Linked DNA regions of Teredinibacter purpureus. The protein of the gene in region 1 interacts with the protein of each later gene in a pairwise test. Links are inferred from orthologs where the notes say so. Each region holds a gene or a part of one and is shown on either strand. Other genes may lie near its edges. The genes, in order: uvrA and uvrB.

What was found.
Region 2: the proteins of uvrA (region 1) and uvrB interact in binary tests that used the Escherichia coli proteins (3 or more experiments, as listed by UniProt). The link is inferred for Teredinibacter purpureus from one-to-one orthologs.

The regions. Positions count from the first base shown.
Region 1 is NZ_CP060092.1:4,387,539-4,397,973, forward strand. The notes cover bases 1,038-4,428. They hold uvrA (excinuclease ABC subunit UvrA), read left to right. Parts: upstream 1,038-1,402; coding sequence 1,403-4,228; downstream 4,229-4,428. Other genes in these bases: H5647_RS19535 (LuxR C-terminal-related transcriptional regulator), read left to right, coding at 1,038-1,221; H5647_RS19545 (glycogen synthase), read right to left, coding at 4,236-4,428. Also shown: H5647_RS19530 (MFS transporter), read right to left, coding at 1-176; more of H5647_RS19535, read left to right, coding at 559-1,037; more of H5647_RS19545, read right to left, coding at 4,429-5,795; glgC (glucose-1-phosphate adenylyltransferase), read right to left, coding at 5,816-7,084; H5647_RS19555 (glycogen/starch/alpha-glucan phosphorylase), read right to left, coding at 7,184-9,631; glycogen debranching protein GlgX, read right to left, coding at 9,667-10,435. UniProt on the Escherichia coli protein: The UvrABC repair system catalyzes the recognition and processing of DNA lesions. UvrA is an ATPase and a DNA-binding protein. A damage recognition complex composed of 2 UvrA and 2 UvrB subunits scans DNA for abnormalities.
Region 2 is NZ_CP060092.1:3,207,260-3,213,033, forward strand. The notes cover bases 1-2,890. They hold uvrB (excinuclease ABC subunit UvrB), read left to right. Parts: upstream 1-385; coding sequence 386-2,395; downstream 2,396-2,890. Other genes in these bases: rlmKL (bifunctional 23S rRNA (guanine(2069)-N(7))-methyltransferase RlmK/23S rRNA (guanine(2445)-N(2))-methyltransferase RlmL), read left to right, coding at 1-384; metE (5-methyltetrahydropteroyltriglutamate--homocysteine S-methyltransferase), read right to left, coding at 2,440-2,890. Also shown: more of metE, read right to left, coding at 2,891-4,716; H5647_RS14070 (LysR family transcriptional regulator), read left to right, coding at 4,795-5,754. UniProt on the Escherichia coli protein: The UvrABC repair system catalyzes the recognition and processing of DNA lesions. A damage recognition complex composed of 2 UvrA and 2 UvrB subunits scans DNA for abnormalities.

The DNA.
Region 1 (10,435 bases):
TGAAACAGAGCCTGAGTGAGGCCATAAACACCTAACGCTAGCCCTAAGAGCGCAGGACTGGCTCCGCGATATTCGCCACCGTATAACATCAAGACAGGCAGCACCATAAACAACCCAAGCATACGAAATGCGTAAAGCGATGCTAAGGATGCAACCGTTTTAACCTGAGAGTGCAAAGGTCTAATTCCTCGGATTTTAAAAGAGGGCGATTCTAACAGGCCGATCCATTTGGCGACACCGCTAGCGCCTTCCACGCGAAGAATTAGACCGCTAGAACCCCCATTGTGCGGTACCTCACACCCATTTCACCCCTCAAGTATGAAAAGGAGACCGCAAATTTAACGCGCCAATGTAACCCGTACCAACCCTCTCCCCCCACTTAAGAATGAGGTTTATGTCCCTATGGCGCGTATTTAATAAGCCTTTTTGGTACTAGGTGTACCAATAATCGGGTACAATGCTCAATGATTCTCCCGCTCGGGGAAGATAACAACAATAAATCAACTTCATACTTCATCGTCAAGATTGGGGAAGTGTGGACCGAAATCAGGTAATGATGTGTCTATATTAGAATCAGACACTGTAGTGCAAGGTAACAATATCGTCCTTTTCTCAGCCAATAGCAGCCTCCAAACAGGGCTTCTGGCTAAATTAATCGGCGAAGAATTACAACTTGACTGCAGCGTCCACAGAGAGCTTGGATCAGTACCCGCTGGTACAAATGTGATACTGATCGATTGCAATGGTCAAGACCTGGAAACACTCAGTGAATTTGTTCGCGAGATTCAAAATACTCTCGAAAACGTTAATGCCGCACTCCTCAACGCTGAATATGAAAGCGAACAGGAATCACTGCTTGATTGGCCCTGTGTTTCCGGCTTGTTCTACGTAGATTCAGAGCAGGAACAACTCATCCGCGGATTAAAATGTCTGCTAGAAGGCGACTTCTGGGTGCCCCGCCGACTACTTCATACATTTTTGGACAAAAACAGAAAAGCACCTTCGAACATTAAACGACCGAATGTAAAACTAACAAAGCGCGAAAAACAAATTCTGAAATTAATCAAAGAAGGCGCCACAAACGCTGATATTTCCGAATCATTGTCCGTTAGTGAGCATACAGTCAAAAGCCACCTTTATAACGTATACAAAAAGATTGGCGTGCGTAACCGTCTCGAGGCCAGTAACTGGGTACGCGATATGGACGATCTAGATAACTAAAACGCTAAGACATACCTCACACCAAAACCCGGATTGTTCCGGGTTTTTTATTGCCCCCAATCCCATAAAGTTAATGTAAAAGTCTAAACTTTCATCGAATGAAACGCGTATAATTTCCGGTTGGCTAATCTCGCTTCGCGATTTGCCCCGTAACCCCCATTTTTTAACCGGACAATAATCTGTGGATACCATCGTAGTACGTGGCGCGCGCACCCATAACCTGAAAAATGTTGATCTCGACCTCCCCCGCGATAAGCTTATCGTTATCACTGGCCTGTCTGGGTCAGGGAAGTCTTCTCTGGCATTTGACACGCTTTATGCCGAAGGGCAACGGCGTTATGTTGAATCCCTATCAACCTATGCCCGCCAGTTCCTATCCATGATGGAAAAGCCAGACGTCGATCATATTGAAGGGTTAAGCCCAGCCATTTCCATCGAACAGAAATCCACCTCCCACAACCCTAGATCCACGGTTGGCACTATCACCGAGATCTACGATTATTTGAGGCTTCTTTACGCACGCGTAGGCGAACCTCGCTGCCCTGAGCACGACGAACCCCTCGCCGCTCAAACGGTCTCGGAAATGGTGGACCAAGTCCTCACGCAACCTGAGGGCAGTAAAACGATGCTGCTCGCGCCAATTATTCGCGACAGAAAAGGCGAGCACTTACACATATTTGACAGCCTACGCCGCGACGGTTTTATTCGAGCGCGCATCGATGGGCTTGTGGTTGATCTAGACGATACCCCTACCCTCGATAAACGGAAAAAACACACCGTAGAAGCCGTGGTCGATCGTTTTAAAATTCGCAGCGACATAGCGATTCGAATAGCCGAGTCATTTGAAACTGCAATTAATCTGGCCGACGGCATTGCCATCGTTGCCGATATGGACGGCAAAAAACCAGACCAGGTTTTTTCCGCGAAGCATTCGTGCCCTGTTTGTGATTACTCACTGGCAGAGCTAGAGCCTCGCCTTTTCTCCTTTAATAGCCCTGCCGGCGCATGTTCGGGATGTGACGGCCTTGGCGTAAAACAGTTTTTCTCAGAAGATAAATTGATTCAATTTCCTGAATCGTCATTATCTGAAGGCGCTATAAGAGGTTGGGACAAACGCAACCTCTATTATTTTCATATGCTGAAATCTCTCGCAGAACATTTCGGTTTCGATACAGACAAGCAGTGGAAACGCCTTGCAAAAAAACACCGTGAAGTCATTTTATACGGATCCAAAGGTGAGGAAATTGATTTTAGTTACGTCAACGACCGAGGTGACACCTATAATCGCAAGCACGCCTTTGAAGGCGTAGTGCCTAACCTCGAACGACGCTACCGCGATACAGAATCAAATTCTGTTCGCGAAGAACTCTCCAAATTTTTATCCATTATGAAATGCCCAGACTGCGATGGAGCCAGGTTAAACAAAGAGGCCCGTCACGTATTTATCGACAAAAAGACACTACCCGAGATTACCGAATTCCCGGTCGGCGAAGCCTATGATTATTTTAAGAAATTAAAATTTACCGGCGCCAAGCACAAGATAGCCGACAAAATATTAAAAGAGCTACGTGACCGATTTCGTTTTTTAGTCGACGTTGGCCTCAACTATTTAACGCTCAACCGCAGCGCAGAAACGCTCTCCGGCGGTGAAGCACAACGTATTCGATTAGCCAGCCAAATTGGTGCCGGGCTTGTTGGTGTGATGTATATCCTAGACGAGCCTTCTATAGGCTTACATCAACGTGACAATGACCGGCTACTGGGCACCCTTACCCACCTGCGAGACTTAGGCAATACCGTAATCGTTGTGGAGCACGACGAAGACGCTATTCGCGCAGCCGATTACGTTGTCGATATTGGCCCCGGTGCGGGCGTGCACGGTGGCGAAGTGATTGCTGCAGGAACCTACAAACAGGTTCTTAAGGCAAAAAACTCTATCACGGCCGACTACTTAACTGGCCGCAAAAAAATTGAAGTCCCGTCTTTGCGGCATAAGCCGAAAGACGATAGCCATCTAATATTGCATAAAGCCCGAGGCAACAACTTACGAGATGTCACACTCACTATCCCCCTTGGGATTATGACCTGCGTAACAGGCGTTTCGGGTTCAGGAAAATCAACCCTTATTAATGGCACGCTTTACCCTCTCGCCGCCACGGCATTAAACGGTGCAACAACCTTAACTCCCGCAAAGCACGATTCAGTAGAAGGCCTAGAGCTGCTCGACAAATGCGTGGATATAGATCAAAGCCCTATTGGCCGTACGCCTCGCTCAAACCCTGCTACTTACACCGGGATCTTTACACCCATCCGCGATATATTTTCTGGTACACAAGAAGCGCGCTCACGAGGGTACAAACCTGGCCGCTTCAGTTTTAATGTAAAAGGTGGCCGCTGTGAAGCCTGCCAGGGCGATGGCGTTGTAAAAGTCGAAATGCACTTTTTACCCGACGTGTACGTCCCTTGTGACGTCTGTAAGGGCAAACGTTACAACCGAGAAACTCTCGAAATAAAATACAAGGGTAAAAACATTCACGAATGTTTAGACATGACCGTTGAGGACGCACGTGAATTCTTTGACGCAATACCCGCAATCGCAAAGAAACTACAAACACTCATGGACGTAGGCCTTGCATACATTCGCCTAGGCCAAGCCGCTACCACGCTATCCGGCGGCGAAGCGCAAAGAGTAAAACTTAGTCGCGAGCTTTCTAAACGTGACACTGGTAAAACACTTTACATTCTCGACGAACCCACTACGGGGTTGCACTTTCACGACATTCAACAATTACTTAATGTATTACATCGATTGCGCGACCACGGCAATACAATCGTTGTTATTGAGCACAACCTTGATGTTATTAAAACAGCTGACTGGGTTATCGATTTAGGCCCAGAGGGAGGAAGCGGCGGCGGTCAAATTATCGCAGAAGGAACGCCGGAAACCGTTTCGCGCGTGAAGAAATCCTATACCGGCGCCTACCTAAAAGACATGTTAGTAAAATAATAAAACGTTACTGCGTATAAAGCTCCTGCATATAAGACTGTGCGCTTTGCTGCCAAGTAAAGCGCACATCACCCGCAGCACGCATCATTTTTTTCCACGCTTCAGGCTCTTCATCAAATAGCGTTCGTACACGTTTAAATTCCCCCGCCATCGATTCGGCTTGCTCAACCGCAGAACCGCCGCTAAAACAGAACCCTGTCTTATTGTGTTCTACAGTATCTTTTAAACCACCTACGCTATTCACAAGGCACGGCTGACCAGCCCGCATTGCCAGCATCTGGCTTATCCCACAGGGCTCGAATGAGCTCGGCATTAAAAATAAATCGCCATAGCGATATAAATACAACGATAGTGCATGGGAATAACCATTCAGGAAAATAAAGTTACTGTAGCGTCCACTCACCCGAAGAAGAAAGTCTTCATAGACGGCATCGCCAGTACCTAGCAGTATTAATTGATCCCTGTCACTTAACGTATCGAGCATGGTCTCTAACGCCGTCTTCCCACTCGCGACATACGTCGACAGCAACTTCGCCTTTTGCTCCGTGATTCGGCCCACGGAGGTCACAGTGAAACCGCGTGATTTTTTGTGAGCCCAATAATCCAAACGCTTATCTGCGACAAAATGTGCACTCGACAACTCCGACTGATGACTGGCCCATGTCACCAAACATTCTTCAGCAAGCGCCACGACTTTTTTCTTGGCCGGATCAGCATAACGAGCGCCCTTTGGGTATTCGCTGCCATTTATAATCCCAACTAGATCACCTGTTGCAGAGCGTCCGTTTAAATCATCTTGCAGGCCTTCGCCACCGTATAGGCCGTTTATCTTGTCACTAGGCTGCAGTATTTCTTCTGCATACGTAGGCGAAACCGTATGCACTTTGTCGGCTAAAAGAATTGCGGCACGCATTGGATTAACACAATGAGGATTAACCGGATCGCAAATACTTTGGCCATCATAATGTAAATCTGGATACCACGTTTCCAATGAAGACGAATCCCCCCTAAGGGGCCTAACACCTTGCATCGCCAAATTATGAATGGTGAAAACCGACCGAATAGTCTTTAAGGTTTGTAACGCCGGTGAAAACTCTATCAAGATTAAGAGAAAGGCTGTGTGCCAATCATGACAATGGAGAACATCGGGCCGCGCCAGCGCACCGTCCAATAACGCCTTACCCAATGCAGCGCAAAAAAAAGCAAACTTTGTTGCGTCGGTGGCAAAAGGTCGATCATGATCATTACAATAGACCGTTTCGCCACTGGGAGAAAAAGCGGGGTGATGAATAATATAGTTGCTAGCCCCCCCATTTTTTTGGGTCTGCAGCAACAACACTACCTGATGAGTCGAACCGCCAAAACTGACTTCATACTCGGCAACAATATTCAACCCAGGAAGGCGTGCTAAAAAGCCATATGACGGAAGCACAACATCAACCTCAGCTCCCAACGCCACAATAGCGGGAGGTAGATCGCGAATTACATCGGCCACACCACCTACTTTTGCACCAGGAAGAAAATCGTTCTCCGCGGCAACCATCAAAATACGTTTATTATTTTTCATTCGCTCTCTTAGTAATACCTCTAACGTACGCTAGAGCCTTGGCCTAGCATCTCGCGTGTAACCAAAACAACACCTTTCTTCGAGACCCTAAACCCTCGAGCGATATCATGTTCGTGGTCATGCCCAATAACCATCCCTTCTGGAATAACGCAACCACCATCAATAATCGCGCGTTTTATCTTCGCATGACGATGAATTTCAACTTCAGGCAATACCACGGCTTCTTCAATGGTTGTAAACGAGTGCACGTGAACATCCGAAAACAGCAGCGATTTTTTAACCTCCCCACCAGAAATAACACAACCACCCGATACCATAGAATCAACCGCGTAGCCACGCCGTCCTTCATCATCAAATACAAATTTTGCAGGAGGCAAATGTGTTTGATAGGTCCAGATTGGCCAATCGTGGTTATATAAATTTAACGCGGGCGAAGGAGACACCAGTTCCATATTGGCTTCCCAGAAAGAATCCAATGTCCCTACATCACGCCAATAAGACGCAACAGCGGTGTCGTGATCACGAAATCGAAATGCGCGAACATTATGAGTATTAATAATTTCTGGAATTATATTTTTACCAAAATCGTGCTCCGAATCTGGGTTTTCGGCATCCTTACGCAACTGCTCGAATAAGAACTCTGTATTAAAAATATAGTTACCCATAGAAGCAAGTGTCATGCCGGGCTGATCAGACAACTCCGTGGGGGTTTTGGGCTTTTCATCAAAGCGCACGATTCGGTTATCATCATCAACCGTCATCACACCAAATGCTCCGGCGGCCTCTTCAATAGGCACTTCTATACATGACACCGTGAGGTCCGCGCCTTTTTCCACGTGATAGGCGAGCATTGACCCATAATCCATTTGATACACATGGTCACCAGATAACACCATTACATACTTAGGCGCTTCCGACATAATAATATCTAGATTTTGATAGATTGCATCAGCAGTCCCCTGATACCAATTCGGAGAATAACGCTGAGACGCAGGCAGTATTTCGACATACTCCCCTAGCTCTTTTTTGAAATGACTCCATCCACGCACTAAGTGGCGAATAAGGGAGTGCGCTTTATATTGAGTTAACACTCCGATTTTTCGAATACCGGAATTAACGCAATTCGATAACGGAAAATCAATTATCCGAAACTTACCGCCAAAATGTAATGCGGGTTTCGCTCGCCAATCGGTCAATTCATGCAAACGACTACCACGGCCTCCTGCGAGAATTAGGGCCATAGTATCGCGAGTTAATCGACTCACGTAGCGGGAATTCGGATCTAACATCAGCTTCCTCCTTTAATCCAAATTAAAACGGTGCAAAGATACCCCTATCGCAACCGACAAAGTTAGGCGTCAAAATAATCAGCCTCAATTAAACATTATTTATATTTTCCAAATATCTCGAGCATAATCTTGAATTGTTCGATCACTTGAAAAGTAACCACTTGCTGCCGTATTCAAGATACTGGATTTTGTCCAAACTTTCTTCTGTTTATACACCTGCGAAGCAGACCATTGCGCATCTATATAACTTCTAAAGTCTGCAGCCACCATCCACGGATCCATGGGATTTCGAATAGACTGAACAATTGGCTCAAAGATTCCTGGTTCGAACATACTAAAGTGACCGCACTCAATCAACCGCAATACGCGTTTTAAATCTTCGTCATTTTCAATAATATCATTGGGGCTGTTATGTAAACTAAATTCCGGTATCTCTTCTACTTTCAGCCCAAAAAGAAAAAAGTTTTCACGGCCAACAGCCTCTAGAATTTCGATATTAGCACCGTCATACGTCCCAATCGTGAGAGCTCCGTTCATCATAAACTTCATATTACCTGTACCTGATGCCTCTTTTCCAGCGGTAGATATCTGCTCAGACAAATCAGTTCCGGGGCAGATTATCTCCATGGATTTCACCCTGTAATTGGGTAAAAAAGCTAGTTTTAGATACGGATCTACACTTTTATCTGAGTTCACCACTTGCGCAACGTTATTCGCCAGCTTAATAGTCAACTTAGCAAGCGCGTACCCCGGTGCGGCCTTGCCTCCTAGCAAGACAGATCTAGGGACAAGCCCTTCAGTATCGCCGCGAGTTATTCGATCGTACAGGTGTATAACATGTAAAATATTCAAAAGCTGACGTTTGTATTCATGGATTCTTTTAACCTGAACATCAAAAATACTGTCGAGATCAAACTCGACATTACACTTTTGTATCACACGATCGCGCAAACGCTCTTTATTTTTTCGTTTTACGGCATCCCATCGCTGGCCAAATTCAGCGTCATCAGCAAAGTCTCGTAATTTTTCTAGCTGCGACAAATCAGTTTTCCATCCAGTACCAAGCGACTCGGTAAATAGATCGCCTAAGTCTCGATTACAATGAGCCAACCAGCGCCGAGGAGTAACACCATTCGTTTTGTTATTAAATTTTTCAGGCCACAGCTCGAAAAAGTCTCGGAACAAGCCCGTTGTCAACAATTTCGAATGTAGCTCTGCGACACCGTTTACGGAAAAACTACCCACAATCCCTAAGTATGCCATACGCACTTGGGGGGCCGAACCTTCTTCAATAAGCGACATTCTCTGCTGGCGAGACACATCCCCTGGCCACCGGTGGGCAACAACCGCTAAGAAACGTGCATTAATTTCGTAAATAATATCAAGCAGCCTAGGCAGCAACTCTTTAACTAAATCAACAGACCATTTTTCTAGAGCTTCAGGCAGTAACGTATGGTTTGTATAGGCCATAGTTTTAGTAGTTATTGTCCACGCATCGTCCCACGACAGCCCATGCTCATCCATCAAAAGACGCATTAGTTCTGCAACCGCTAACGTAGGGTGGGTGTCATTCAGCTGGAAACAATTAAATGCTGCGAACTCTTCAAATTTTTCTCCGTTCTCTAGCACCCAATCAGAGATGACGTCTTGCAAACTAGCCGAAGCAAGGAAATATTGCTGGCGCAATCGAAGCTCTTTGCCATTTTCGCTCGCATCATTTGGATATAACACCATGGTTATTTGTTCTGCAAGATTTTTTTGTGCTACCGCATCGGAGTAGTCACCCTCGTTAAATTCTTGCAGGTTAAATTCATCAGTGGCTGCGGCCTTCCATAATCGCAACGTGTTCACCTTGTCATTTTTGTAACCCGGTATCGGCATGTCGTAGGGCACCGCCAATACATCTTGAGATTGTATCCAGCGAGCGCATAATTCTCCCGCGTCATTATGATAGTACTCCGACTGCCCGTAAAATTTTACACGCCTCGTATGACGAGTCCGCTCGATTTCCCAGGGGTTTCCCGCAATCAACCAATGGTCCGGTTGCTCCACCTGCCTCCCTTCTTTAAAACTTTGTTGAAACATCCCGTATTCATAGCGAATGCCGTAACCAATTACCGGCAAACCCAACGTTGCACAACTATCCATAAAACATGCTGCTAGCCTACCCAACCCACCATTACCTAGGCCCGCGTCTTTCTCTTCCATTTCGATGGATTCTAAATCTGCACTAAATTCACTTAAGGCCTGCCGAATAGAGTCTTGCATATTTAAATTCAATATAGCGTTACCAAGACTGCGGCCAAGCAAAAACTCCAGGGATAGGTAATAGACCTTTCTGACTCGTTTCCCTTGCTCATGCGCTTTAGTAATTCGCCAGCGTTCCATTAATCTGTCTCTCACAGTTAACGCGAGCGCCGTCATCATATATCCACTAAGATCATCTGTATCGAAACGGCCTAAAGTAAAATTGAAATGACGATGTAGATCCGCAGCTACCTGGTCATGGTCATTGCTGAGGATTGGCTCCAACAATTTTTTATCCATAACGCTATCCTTTAGTGTGTGTGTTGTAATGTAGTTTAATGTTCAAAAACAGCTACGAGTAACTGTAGACTTTGGGCAGGCAATGTAATCATTCCACCTTTTTCAAAACGCGGTATAACGGGTATTCCCTTTTCTTGCTTTGTATCGATTTTCGCTTCCCAGTACAACGCTTCAATACCGTCTGCATCTGGTGTACCTATGGGTATACGAAAATCAACATCAGACAACCCTGAATTAAATAGCACTAGCAGACGGCTTTTACCCTCGCTTAGAGCTGCATCGTCAACAGGGTACCGTTCCAAAATCCAACCGAGTGTATTAACATTTTGTTCAGTCCAGTGAGACTCTTTCATCTCTTCGCCCGCTGTATTTACCCATCGAACAGCGCATTTAATATTACTGTTGGGTTCATCTGGGCGATGTATATAACGCGGAAAGGTAAGTAGAGGGTATTGCTGTCGAATGGAGATGATATAGCTCACATATTCTTGGAGCTCTTTATCCTCTTCAGTTAACGCCTGCCAATCAATCCAAGTAATATCATTGTCCTGGCAATAGGCATTATTATTACCCTTCTGTGTTTTCCCCAGCTCGTCACCCGCTAGTAACATTGGCGTTCCTTGGGATAGGAATAACGTCGCTAATATATTGCGCTTTTGTCGGCGCCGAATGGACCCTATTTTGATATCAGTTGTTTTGCCTTCGACCCCATAGTTCTCACTAAAATTGGCATGGTGGCCGTCTCGATTCTGTTCCTTATTGCGCTCATTATGTTTCTCTCGATAACTCACGAGGTCATGCAAC
Region 2 (5,774 bases), 1.2 Mb from region 1 along the record:
TATTTAGAGTGGGCGAGAACTAACTTTATGCTAAATAATATTAGTATGGGTAGCCATCAACTCGTGCGGGATAACTGTATGGATTGGTTAAAAAGCTGCAGGGAAGGTTTTGATATTATAATGTTAGACCCGCCCAGTTTTTCTAACTCTAAACGTATGGATGATGTGCTCGATATTCAGCGAGACCATGTTGTGCTGATCAAGCGCTGTATGGATCTATTGCAGCCCGGCGGTACACTCTACTTTTCTAACAATTTGCGCAGTTTTAAATTAGACAATGATCAGCTTGCTGAGTATACCGTCAAGGATATTACTCGCCAAACGTTAGACCCTGATTTTGAAGGAAACCCCAAAATCCACAAATGTTGGACAATCGAATCCTGATATGAACATTAAAACGGCTAAGCCGTTTAAAGTGAAAAGCCGATTTAAACCCGCTGGCGATCAACCATCGGCCATTAAAAAATTAGTTAAGGGTATTGACGCTGGCTTGGCCCATCAAACGTTGCTGGGTGTAACCGGCTCTGGAAAAACGTTCACTATTGCGAATGTTATCGAAAAAGTGCAGCGGCCCACGCTCATAATGGCTCACAATAAAACACTTGCAGCACAGCTATACGGCGAATTCAAGGAATTTTTTCCGAATAACTCGGTGGAATATTTTGTTTCATATTACGATTATTACCAGCCCGAAGCGTATGTACCTTCGTCTGACACCTTTATTGATAAAGATGCCTCGGTAAATGAGCACATAGAGCAAATGCGGTTGTCTGCAACTAAAGCGCTTATGGAGCGTAAAGACGCTATCGTAGTTGCAACGGTTTCCGCTATATACGGCCTAGGCGACCCCGATAGCTATTTAAAAATGATGTTGCACTTGGTTCGTGGCGACCAAATGGAGCAGCGCACTATTTTGCGCCGTTTGGCAGAGCTTCAATATACCCGCAATGATATTGATTTTCACCGGGGCACCTACCGCGTAAGAGGAGAGGTGATTGATGTTTTTCCCGCAGACTCAGAAACAGAAGCCGTAAGATTAGAACTGTTTGACGATGAAGTAGAAAATATATCGTTATTTGACCCGCTCACCGGCGAAGTACTGTCCAAATTGCCGCGCGCTACCATCTACCCTAAAACTCATTATGTAACGCCAAGACAAACCATTGTTGATGCGGTTGAAAAAGTCGAATCTGAATTAAGAGAAAGGCTAGAGCAGCTACGAGACAACAATAAGCTCGTGGAGGCCCAGCGCCTTGAACAACGTACAAAATACGATTTGGAAATGATGCGCGAATTGGGTTATTGCAACGGTATCGAAAACTATTCTCGTTATTTATCTGGCCGAGACCCAGGGCTAGCACCACCTACACTTTTCGATTACCTCCCAGATGAAGCATTACTGGTCATCGATGAATCCCACGTGACGGTTCCACAGATTGGTGCTATGTATAAGGGCGACCGGTCCCGCAAAGAAACACTGGTTGAATACGGGTTTAGATTGCCTTCTGCGCTCGATAATCGCCCGATGCGTTTCGATGAGTGGGAAGAGCGCGCTCCGCAAGCCATTTTTGTGTCGGCAACGCCCGGTAAATACGAAGCCGAAAAACAAGGGCAAGTGGTCGAGCAAGTGGTTCGACCGACAGGCTTGCTAGACCCAATACTGGAAGTACGTCCCGCCGGTACACAGGTGGATGACTGCCTCTCCGAGATCAATGTCCGTGCACAGAATAATGAGCGTATATTGATTACAGTGTTAACCAAACGCATGGCAGAAGATTTATCCGAGTTTCTAGCGGAATGCGGAGTACGAGCACGCTACCTACACTCCGATATTGACACTGTAGAGCGTGTCGAAATAATTCGTGATTTGCGTTTGGGTGAGTTCGATGTCCTTATTGGCATCAACTTACTACGAGAAGGGCTAGATATGCCGGAAGTGTCTCTTGTTGCCATTTTTGATGCAGACAAAGAAGGTTTTCTTCGCTCCGACCGTGCGTTAATACAAACTATTGGCCGCGCTGCGCGTAACATAAAAGGCAAGGCCATTCTCTACGCCGACCGTATTACGGGCTCTATGCAGCGCGCAATGGAAGAAACCGAACGTCGTCGCGAAAAACAAATAGAGTTTAACGCGGCTAACGGAATAACGCCTAAAGGTATTATTAAATCTGTTGCCGATATTATGGAAGGCGCTCGCGCACCGGGTGCAAAACCAGGTTCTCGCAAGGTGGCCGATAAAGGAGGGCGCTACGACACTGAGTTGCCAGAAGGAAAAGATGTATGGCACCACATTCAAGATCTTGAAAAACAAATGTTTGAAGCGGCGAAGAACCTTGAATTTGAAACGGCTGCACGTCTGCGTGATCAGATCCATCAATTAAAAAATCGCGGCTAAAGTGTTAGCCGCGATCCCTAGCCTTCTTATCTATGAGCCTTACGCTAACATTCGCAACGCAATTGTTTAGCGGCACCAACCATATTTTGCAGTGCTGGAATAACATCCTCCCAGCGACGCGTTTTTAAACCACAATCGGGGTTTACCCATAAGCGCTCTTTGGGGATACGTTTTACAGCTTTCAGCATAAGCGACTTAATCTCAGCCTCTGTTGGTATATTCGGTGAATGGATATCATACACGCCGGGGCCAATATCATTGGGGTAGTCAAAAACGTCAAAAACACCAAGTAATTGAGTGTCTGAACGAGAGGTTTCGATGGTAATCACGTCAGCGTCGAGTTCGGCGATTGCACCAATAATATCGTTAAATTCCGAATAGCACATATGCGTGTGTATTTGTGTTTCATCTTTTACGGCATTAGCACTAATGCGAAAAGCCTCTACCGACCATTGTAAATAGTACGGCCATTCAGCTTTACGTAAGGGTAGCCCTTCTCGCAGTGCAGCTTCGTCAATTTGAATGATTTTTGCACCTGAACGCTCTAAATCTAGCACTTCTTCTCGTATGGCCAGCGCCAATTGAGCACACGTGATACTTCGATGCTGATCATCGCGAACAAAAGACCAATTAAGCAGGGTAACAGGCCCGGTGAGCATCGCCTTTACCGGTTTTGCTGTGAGTGATTGTGCGTAGGCAATCCAATCAACGGTCATAGGTTCTGGGCGTCGAATATCGCCATAAAGTATTGGGGGTTTTACGCATCGCGAACCGTAAGACTGCACCCAGCCATACTGACTGAACGCATAGCCTTCTAATTGCTCGCCAAAATATTCAACCATATCGTTTCGTTCAGCTTCGCCGTGCACCAATACATCCAGGCCAATGGTTTCTTGCGTTTTAATGCTGCGTTCAATTTCAGCTCTAATGCAGGCCTTATAATCTTCGTTCGTCAATTCATTCGATTTATAGTGTTTGCGAGCCGTACGTATTGCCTGAGTTTGAGGGAATGAACCAATCGTAGTGGTAGGGAATAGCGGTAGGTTAAGGCCTACTTTTTGGATTTTTGCCCGTTCAGAATACGATGATTGACGTTCGCCTTGAGACTTTGTAAGCGCTGCAACCTTAGCCGCAACTTCAGCACAATGGACTTTTGCAGAGTTTTTTCGTTGCTCTATATAAAGAGTATTTTCCGCTAACTCTGCCTGAATGGATGCTACGCCATCATTCAAACCACGCTTTAGAATATTCAGTTCTTGTAATTTTTGTACCGCAAACGACAGCCAATTTTTAATATCGAGCGCCAATTGAGTTTCGCTGTCTAAATCAACGGGAACATGTAAAAGGGAGCACGATGGTGCTATCCATAATCTTTCGCCAAGCCGGCTGGATATTGGCTGTAGCCATTGCAATGTCTGCGATAAATCCGTCTTCCATATATTCCGCCCATTGATCACGCCTAACGATAGAACCTTATGTACCGGCAACCAATCCACTACGTGTTTAACTTCCTCTTGCGCGTTTATCGCGTCCACGTGTAAACCAGCAACAGGTAATGTACATGCAAGTGTTAAGTTTTCTTTTAATGTCCCAAAATAGGTTGCTAAGAGAATGTTCAGGTTAGGATGTTTTAACGTGTGATAGGTTTTTTGTAGGGCATTTTTCCATTCTGCCGAAATTTCAGTGACTAAAATGGGTTCGTCTACTTGAATCCACTCGATGCCGCACTGGGCAAGCTTGGCGAATAACGCCTGGTAAACACGAATCAAATCATCCAGTAAGTCAATGCGTTCACTACTATCTTTTTCCTTACACAGCCACAGGTACGTTACTGGCCCAATAATCACAGGCTTAATGTTCTTGCCTGTCGCAATGGCATTTTTAACTTGGGCAATCAACCGAGCAGGGTTTAAGCTAAACGTCGTTTCAGCAGTCACTTCCGGCACAATATAGTGATAATTGGTATCAAACCATTTTGTCATTTCTCCCGCTTTGACACTACCGCAAGCATCGTTGCCCACAGAGCGGCCTCTTGCCACGCGAAAATATTGGTCGAGTTCGCTACCGGTATCTTTGTCAATCCGTGAGGGTATATTGCCCAATAGAAAACTCATGTCGAGTACGTGATCGTAAAACGAAAAGTCACCCACCGGCACCCAATCGCAGTCAGCCTGATGCGCCCAATGTTGTTGTTGTAGTGTATTGCCCAACGCTTCTAACGTTGCTGGATCCGAGTCGCCTTGCCAATAGCGTTCTAGCCCAAATTTCAATTCTCGTTGTTTCCCAATTCGAGGAAAGCCTAGATTATGCGTAATTGCCATTTTCTACCCTTATTAACGTATTGAAGTGGTTATGTGTGGATTTTTTGCAAGATTAGCGGCAACAACACATGAATAATAATGGTATTATTTCATCTAGTAATGAATTTTATTCATAGGTTGAATATGATAGAGCGTAACCACCTCACCATAATGAGGGAAATATACCGGCAAGGTTCGCTCACCGCTGCGGCGAACGAACTTAACTTGACGCAGTCGGCGGTGAGCCATTGCATTAAAAAACTGGAACAACAATTAGGCACGCCCTTATGGACAAAAAAAGGCCGTAACTTACAGCTGACACGTGCCGGCGAGCATCTACTAGGCGTGGCGAATCGTTTGCTTCCGCAGCTAGAGCGTAGCGATGAAAACCTTCAAAATTTTGCGCGCGGTCACCAAGGTACACTGCGTATTGGTATGGAGTGTTACCCGTGCTATCGGTGGTTACTCAAAGTGATTCATCGTTTTATGGCGATAAAACCGAATGTAGAATTGGACGTAAAACAAAAATTTGTTTTTGGCGGAATGGCTGCATTGTTTAACCACGACATTGATATTTTAGTTACGCCAGACCCGTTGTATAAAAAGGGTATTTCGTTTTTGTCAGTATTTGACTATGAGCAGGTATTGGTGGTGCCTAAGGGCCATACACTGGCAGACAAATCGATTATTGTGCCTAAAGATTTATCGTCTGAAGTGCTTTATACCTACCCTGTTGAGAAGCAAAGGCTGGATATATTTTCAGCGTTTTTAACACCGGCACAGGTCGAACCACGCAAACACCAAACCGTAGAAGCAACCGAGATTATTCTTCAGCTTGTCGAGAACGGGAGGGGGGTTACCACCTTGCCAGGCTGGCTGGCAGAAGAATACAGCGGAACCCATGCTATTGAGACGATACGCTTGGGACAGAAGGGTATCCAGAAACACATTCATCTGGGTATACGACAACAAGAAGAGGAAGAGCCTATCGTATCGGCTTTTCTCGGACTAGCGCGACAAAATATCCAAACAATAGCGACAGCTATGGTGAATAAATAGGCCATTGATAGCGTTGTATT